Regions from separate parts of the Tardiphaga sp. 768_D3_N2_1 genome, predicted to be linked through region 1. Evidence: riboswitches for the same ligand, from Rfam matches in the RefSeq annotation. Region 1 holds a riboswitch; the other holds the start of a gene.

What was found. A riboswitch is a leader RNA that binds a small molecule or an ion and turns the genes downstream of it on or off. The one in region 1 is predicted to bind S-adenosylmethionine.
Region 2: it holds a riboswitch for S-adenosylmethionine, as region 1 does, so the genes downstream of both, AB8A27_RS27125 (O-succinylhomoserine sulfhydrylase) here and metX (homoserine O-acetyltransferase MetX) in region 1, are expected to answer to the same signal.

What each region holds. Positions count from the first base shown of each region.
Region 1 is NZ_CP197245.1:4,638,167-4,641,576, reverse strand. Features, by position in the region: gene hisC (histidinol-phosphate transaminase) at 1-370, opposite strand, end outside; gene AB8A27_RS21750 (chorismate mutase) at 397-1,248, opposite strand; SAM riboswitch at 1,463-1,542, shown strand; gene metX (homoserine O-acetyltransferase MetX) at 1,630-2,832, shown strand; gene metW (methionine biosynthesis protein MetW) at 2,835-3,410, shown strand, end outside.
Region 2 is NZ_CP197245.1:5,774,623-5,778,032, reverse strand. Features, by position in the region: gene AB8A27_RS27135 (outer membrane protein) at 1-563, shown strand, start outside; gene AB8A27_RS27130 (2'-deoxycytidine 5'-triphosphate deaminase) at 659-1,765, opposite strand; SAM riboswitch at 1,872-1,951, shown strand; gene AB8A27_RS27125 (O-succinylhomoserine sulfhydrylase) at 2,035-3,216, shown strand; gene AB8A27_RS27120 (SGNH/GDSL hydrolase family protein) at 3,331-3,410, opposite strand, start outside.

The DNA.
Region 1 (3,410 bases):
TCGCTTGGGTAGCGATCGGGTAGACTAGGAAGCCGTGCGCGGTCGAAATCGCCTCGTCGCCGGGGCCGAGATAGACATGTGCGATCAGGTTGAGAATTTCGTCGGAGCCGGCGCCACAGATGATCTGCGCGGGATCGAGGCCGAAACGCTTGCCGAGCGCCTCGCGCAGCACCTTCGACGTGCCTTCCGGATAATCCTCGAGATGCGCGACAGCGGTGGCAAAGGCGTCCTTGGCGCGCGACGATGGGCCGAACGGCGTCTCGTTGGCCGACAGCTTGTAGGTCTTGCGGCCGGGCTCCACCACTGGGCTCTTGCCAGGGGTGTAGGGCGCGATATCGAGAATGCCGGGCTTCGGCACGGGACGGGACATCTTCAACTCCGGAACGTCAGATTGGCTTACGAGCGCGGTGCGCCGTTGGCGGGCACGGTATAGCGGGTTGCGTGGCTGCCGACGAGAGCCGTGGAGCGCACCGAGGCACCGGCCTCGATCAGCGCCGACTTGATCTTGTCGAGGCTTGAAGTCGACGTGATCGAGATCAGCAGCGCCGCGCCGTCAAAGGCGGTATCCGGCACGGCGACGATTTCGGCCAGCGGCGACAGCGCACGCGCGGTTTCGGCATTCCAGCCCGACACCCGTACGCTCCACATCTCGACTTCGGTCACCATGGCGCTGTCGGCGACGCGCGAGACCACAAATACGGGAAGCGCGGCCGGATGGTCGGCGCGTTCGATGAACGGCAGGCGCGCGATGATCTTCGGCGCGCCCTGAGCTTCCAGCGGGATCCACCACGGCGTGCGACTGGACGTGGCCGAGACCAGTGCGAGATCGCCCTTGGACTTGGCCACGGCCTCGACCGCTGCAGCAGCGCTGAAGTGCCCGACATACGGCACGGTGAAGCCGAAGTGAAAGCGCGCGGAATCCCGCATCGCGCTTTCGCCCAGCGACACATCCGCATGAACCGAGAACGGCGCCTGCACGTAAGTGAAAGTCGAGATGATCACCCGCCAGATGCTCTCGACGGTGTCGATCGGCAGGATGCCGCGATGGCGCTGCACCAGGCGGCGCATCATGTCGGCCTCGCGCGCTGGCCGGAAGGCCGAGCCGACCTCCTGGGTCTGCTTCACCGAGATCAGCCGGTCGATGATGTCGCCGCGCTGCATCAACAGGGCGTGAACCTGCGCGTCGATGCTGTCGATCTCTTTGCGCAGTTCGTCCAGCGAGGGCGGGGCGGGTGGTAATTTCGACATGTTCAAAACCTTCGGGACGGGAGGCGTGATAGGTCCCGTCAAGCTTGGCCGGGCCGGCTCCGGAGAGCCGGCGGGCACGGCCATTGATTAGGTAAGACGGTGCCGGAAAGCAAAGAAAACATGGAGGATTTTCCCGCAGGGCAGTTGGTCAATTTGACCGGGCCACAGCTTCGTTTGCCCATATTGACGGCATGCAGGTGTGGGACTAATATCTTGTCACTTCCGTGGTCATTTGAGCCGGCCGGCTTGCAGCCACGTTAAACAACTCGCTAAACAGGCCGGGGACAGTTTGATCCCGGCCGAACTATTTGTTCAGGCCGGGTTTTTTATGGCCTGATTCCGGTTTTGGTTTGAGCACCTCCTGAGGAGGCCGGTATCAAGATGGTAAATGTCGAACTGGTGAAGAGTCCGGTTGTCCGCCCCGATGAGCGCGGCCATGAAGCCGATCATCCAACCTCGCTGGTCGCGGGTTTTCGCATGGATCAGCCGCTGCGGCTCGACTGCGGCATCGACCTGGCCCCGTTCCAGATCGCCTATCAGACCTATGGAACGCTCAACGCCGACAAATCCAACGCCATCCTGGTTTGTCACGCACTGACCGGCGACCAGCATGTCGCCAATCCGCATCCGGTCACCGGCAAGCCGGGCTGGTGGCAGACGCTGGTCGGTCCCGGTAAGGCTCTCGATACCGACCGCTACTTCATCATCTGTTCGAACGTGCTCGGCGGTTGTATGGGCTCGACCGGTCCGGCCTCGACCAATCCCGTCACCGGCAAGATCTGGGGACTGGATTTCCCGGTCATCACCATTCCCGACATGGTGCGCGCGCAGGCGATGCTGATCGACAGTCTCGGCATCGGCCAACTGTTCTGCGTGGTCGGCGGCTCCATGGGCGGCATGCAGACGCTGCAATGGACCGCGGCCTATCCGGAGCGCGTGTTTTCCGCGCTGGCGGTCGCCTGCAGTACGCGGCATTCGGCGCAGAACATCGCATTCCATGAGCTGGGTCGTCAGGCCGTGATGGCCGATCCCGACTGGCGCGGCGGGCGTTATTTCGAGGAAGGCACGCATCCGCATCGCGGCCTCGGCGTTGCGCGCATGGCCGCGCATATCACCTATCTGTCGGATGCCGCCTTGCACCGCAAGTTCGGCCGCCGCATGCAGGACAGGGAGTTGCCGACATTCTCCTTCGATGCGGATTTCCAGGTCGAGAGCTATCTGCGCTATCAGGGCTCATCCTTCGTCGAGCGCTTCGATGCCAACTCCTATCTCTATCTGACGCGTGCGATGGACTATTTCGATATCGCAGCCGATCACAACGGCAAGCTCTCGGAAGCGTTTCGCGATACGCAGACGCGCTTCTGCCTGATGTCGTTCACGTCCGACTGGCTGTTCCCGACGGCGGAATCGCGCGACGTCGTGCATGCGCTGAATGCCGGCGGCGTCCGCGTGTCCTTTGCGGAGATCGAAACCGACAAGGGCCATGATGCCTTCCTGCTCGACGTGCCCGAGTTTCTCGATATCGCCGATGCATTCCTGAACTCCGCAGCCTCCGTGCGCGGCCTGCCTGTGACGGGGGCATAGAGATGGCGTTTCCACAACAGACCTTGCCGCTGAACTCCGCAGTGGCGACGCCGGCGCCGCGCGGCAAGCAGGATTATCGTGGCGATCACCTTCTGGTCGCGGAGATGATCAAGCCGGGCTCGAAGGTGCTCGACGTCGGCTGCGGTGACGGCGATCTGCTGCAATTGCTGGAGAGCCGCGGCATCGACGGCCGCGGCATCGAATTGTCGCGCGAGGGCGTCAACCGCTGTGTCGGCAAAGGCCTCGCAGTGGTGCAGGGCGATGCCGATACGGACTTGATCAACTATCCCGACGATGCGTTCGACTATGTGATTCTGTCGCAGACGCTGCAGGCGACGCGGCAGCCGCGCGTGGTGCTGGAGAATCTGCTGCGCATCGGCCGCAGCGCTATCGTGTCGTTTCCGAATTTCGGTTTCTGGAAGATGCGCGTGCAGTTGCTTGTCGGCGGCCGCATGCCGCGCACGGAGAATCTGCCGGCGACGTGGTACGACACGCCGAACATTCACTTCTGTACCATCAAGGATTTCGTTGTCCTGTGCGACGAGATCAACGTGAAGATGGAGCGTGCCGTTGCGCTC
Region 2 (3,410 bases), 1.1 Mb from region 1:
CTCCGGCCTATGCTCCGGTTGCTCCGATCTACAATTGGACCGGCTTCTACATCGGTGGCCACATCGGCGGCGCCTTCCCGGGTGAAGACAACGCGCTGATCGGCAGCCGCGATGGCACGTTCATGGGCGGTGTGCAGGGTGGTTACGACTACCAGTTTGCGCCGAACTGGGTGTTCGGTCTGGAAGCCAACTACAGCTTCAAGGACACCAACAGCAACTTCGACAATCGCGGCCTCGGTTCGGTGACCGGCCGTATCGGTTACACTTGGGGTCCGACCCTGGTATACGCCAAGGGCGGTTACGCCTGGGCTGACTCGCGCTTCACCAATGGCTTCGGCGGTGATGGCGGTCGCGATGGCTACACCGTCGGCGGCGGTCTCGAATACCTGTTCACCCAGAACTGGTCGGGCAAGGTCGAATATCAGTATTACGACTTCGGCAACGTCACCTTCCTGACGCCAGCTCTCGCTGTCGGCGGCTTCAAGAACGACGAGCACACGATCAAGGCTGGCCTGAACTACCGCTTCAACCTGGGCAACTTTGGCGCAGGCTTCGTCCAGTAAATTGGACGCATCTTCGTCTATTTGATCTCCAGAAAAAACTTAGGCCCGCAGCGATGCGGGCCTTTTTTTCGTTGCGTCTTTGAGTTCGTCAGCGATCACACCTTGAAGTGCTTCGAAAGCTTCAGGCTCTGGCCCTGGTAATTCGAGCCAATGCGCTGGCCATAGAGTGCATCCGGACGATCCAGCATCCGCTCATAGACCAGACGGCCGACGATCTGGCCATGTTCGAGAATGAACGGCACTTCGCGCGAGCGCACTTCCAGCACCGCGCGCGAACCTTTGCCGCCGGCGCCGTCATGGCCGAAGCCGGGATCGAAGAAGCCGGCATAATGCACGCGGAATTCGCCGACCAGCGGGTCGAACGGCACCATTTCGGCGGCGTAGTCCGGCGGCACCTGCACGGATTCCTTGGAGGCCAGAATATAGAACTCGCCGGGGTCAAGGATCAGCGTGCCATCCTTGCGCGCCGCGATCGGCTCCCAGAATTCATCGACGGCGTAGCCGCCACGGCGATCGATATCGACCACGCCGGTGTGCCGCTTGGCGCGATAGCCGACGAAGCCCGACGCATTCTCGCCGGAGAGGTCGACGGAGAGAGCGAGCCCTCCCTTGAGATCGGCCGTCTCGCTGTCGACCAGCGGATCCTGTGCGTGCAACTCTTCCAGCTCTTCGCTATCGAGCACCGCGTCGCCGACGCGGAAACGCACTTGGGAGAGCCGTGATCCTTCGCGCAGCAAAACGGGAAATGTCTTCGGGCTGATCTCCGCATAAAGCGGGCCGTGATAGCCGGCGCCGATGACGTCGAAACGGCGGGTGCCGTCAGCGATCACGCGCGTGAAGACGTCGAGGCGGCCGGTCGAGCTTTTCGGATTGGCGGCAGCGAAGATGTTCGGCGGCAGCGCGAGGCTCTCCAGCAGCGGCACGATATAGACGCAGTTGGTTTCCAGCACCGCGCCTTCGGAGAGATCGATCTCGTGCAGCTTCAATTCGTCGATGCGCTCGGCGACCGTGACATTCGGCCCGGGCAGAAAGCTGGCGCGGACGCGATAGGCGACGGGGCCGAGGCGCAGGTCGAGGCTGGCCGGCTGAATCTGGTTTTCGACGAAATCGTATTCGGGAAGGATCAGGCCGGCCTCGGCCATCGCCTCGATCATGCTATCGGGCAGAATTCCATCGGCATCGGGCGCGAGCGTAAACGGCACAGGTCTGGTCCTTCGGTCGTCTTTCGGGACAATACCCTGAAAAATCGCGACTTTACCGGCTATCTCAAGCCTGCCTTGACGGAAAGGGCAAGCGGGAATAGGAACACGGTTATCCCGTGGTGATTTGAGCCGGCCGGCTTGCAGCCACGTAAAATAAGTCGCTAAACAGGCCGGGGACACATGTCCTTCCAGCATGCGATCCCGGCCTGAGGACATCCGTCCAGGCCGGTTTTTTTGTGCCCGCGTCACGCGGGTACGTTGGAGGTCACATGTCTGAGAAGTCCTATCGCCCCGAAACCCGGCTCGTTCATTCCAGCGCCCTGCGTTCGCAATTCAACGAGACGTCCGAAGCCCTCTTCCTCACGCAAGGCTTCATCTACGAGACCGCCGAGGCCTGCGAGGCGCGGTTCAAGGGCGAAGACCCCGGCTTCATCTATTCGCGCTTTTCGAACCCGAACACATCGATGTTCGAGAACCGCATGATCGACCTCGAAGGTGCGGAGGCTGCACGCTCGACGGCCACCGGCATGGCTGCCGTGACCACCGCCATTCTGGCGCCGCTGCGGAAGGGTGATCACGTCGTCGCTGCGAAGGCGTTGTTCGGCTCCTGCCGCTACGTCATCGAAGAGCTGTTGCCGCGCTACGGCATCGAGTTCACGCTCGTCGACGGCCTCGATCTGGACCAGTGGCAGAAGGCGATGCGGCCGAATACCAAGTCGTTGTTCCTGGAAAGCCCGACCAATCCGACGCTCGATGTGCTCGATATCGGCGCCATCGCCAAGATCGCCCATGCCGGCGGCGCGCGACTGATTGTCGATAACGTGTTCGCGACGCCGCTCTGGCAGAGCCCGCTGGCGCTCGGTGCCGATGTCGTCGTGTATTCGGCAACCAAGCACATCGACGGCCAGGGCCGCTGCCTCGGCGGCATCATCCTGTCGTCAAAGGACTTCATCGACGAGCACATTCACAACTATCTGCGCCAGACCGGCCCCTCGATCTCGCCGTTCAATGCGTGGACATTGGTGAAGGGACTGGAGACGCTGGCGATCCGCGTCGAGCGGCAGACGCAGAACGCCGCGGCGATCGCGGACGTGCTGGCGCAGCATCCGAAGATCTCGCGGCTGATCTATCCCGGCCGCGAGGATCACCCTCAGGCGGCAACGGTGAAGAAGCAGATGCGTGCCGGTTCGACGCTGATCGGCTTCGAGGTCAAGGGCGGCAAGGCAGCGGCGTTCCGCGTCCTCAACGAGCTGAAAGTCGCCCGCATCTCCAACAATCTCGGCGATGCAAAGAGCCTCGTCACGCATCCGGCGACGACGACGCATCAGCGCCTGCCGCTGGAGGCACGACTCGAACTCGGAATCACGGAAGGCTTCATCCGCTTCTCCGCCGGCCTCGAGCATCGCGACGATCTAATCGAGGATCTCGAAGCGGCGCTCGCTAAGGCGTAAACACCACTCCGACGTTTCCGTCATGGCCGGGCTTGTCCCGGCCATCCACGCCTTGGCTACAAGTGAAGACGTGGATGGAGTTTTGTTGCACGTATCGGCGAAAGAACGGCCGCCTTACAGCGGCTTCTGCGCCTGCTGAATCTGCGGCTCGTTGATGCCGAGCTTCACCTGGCCGACCGACTTGATGATGTTGT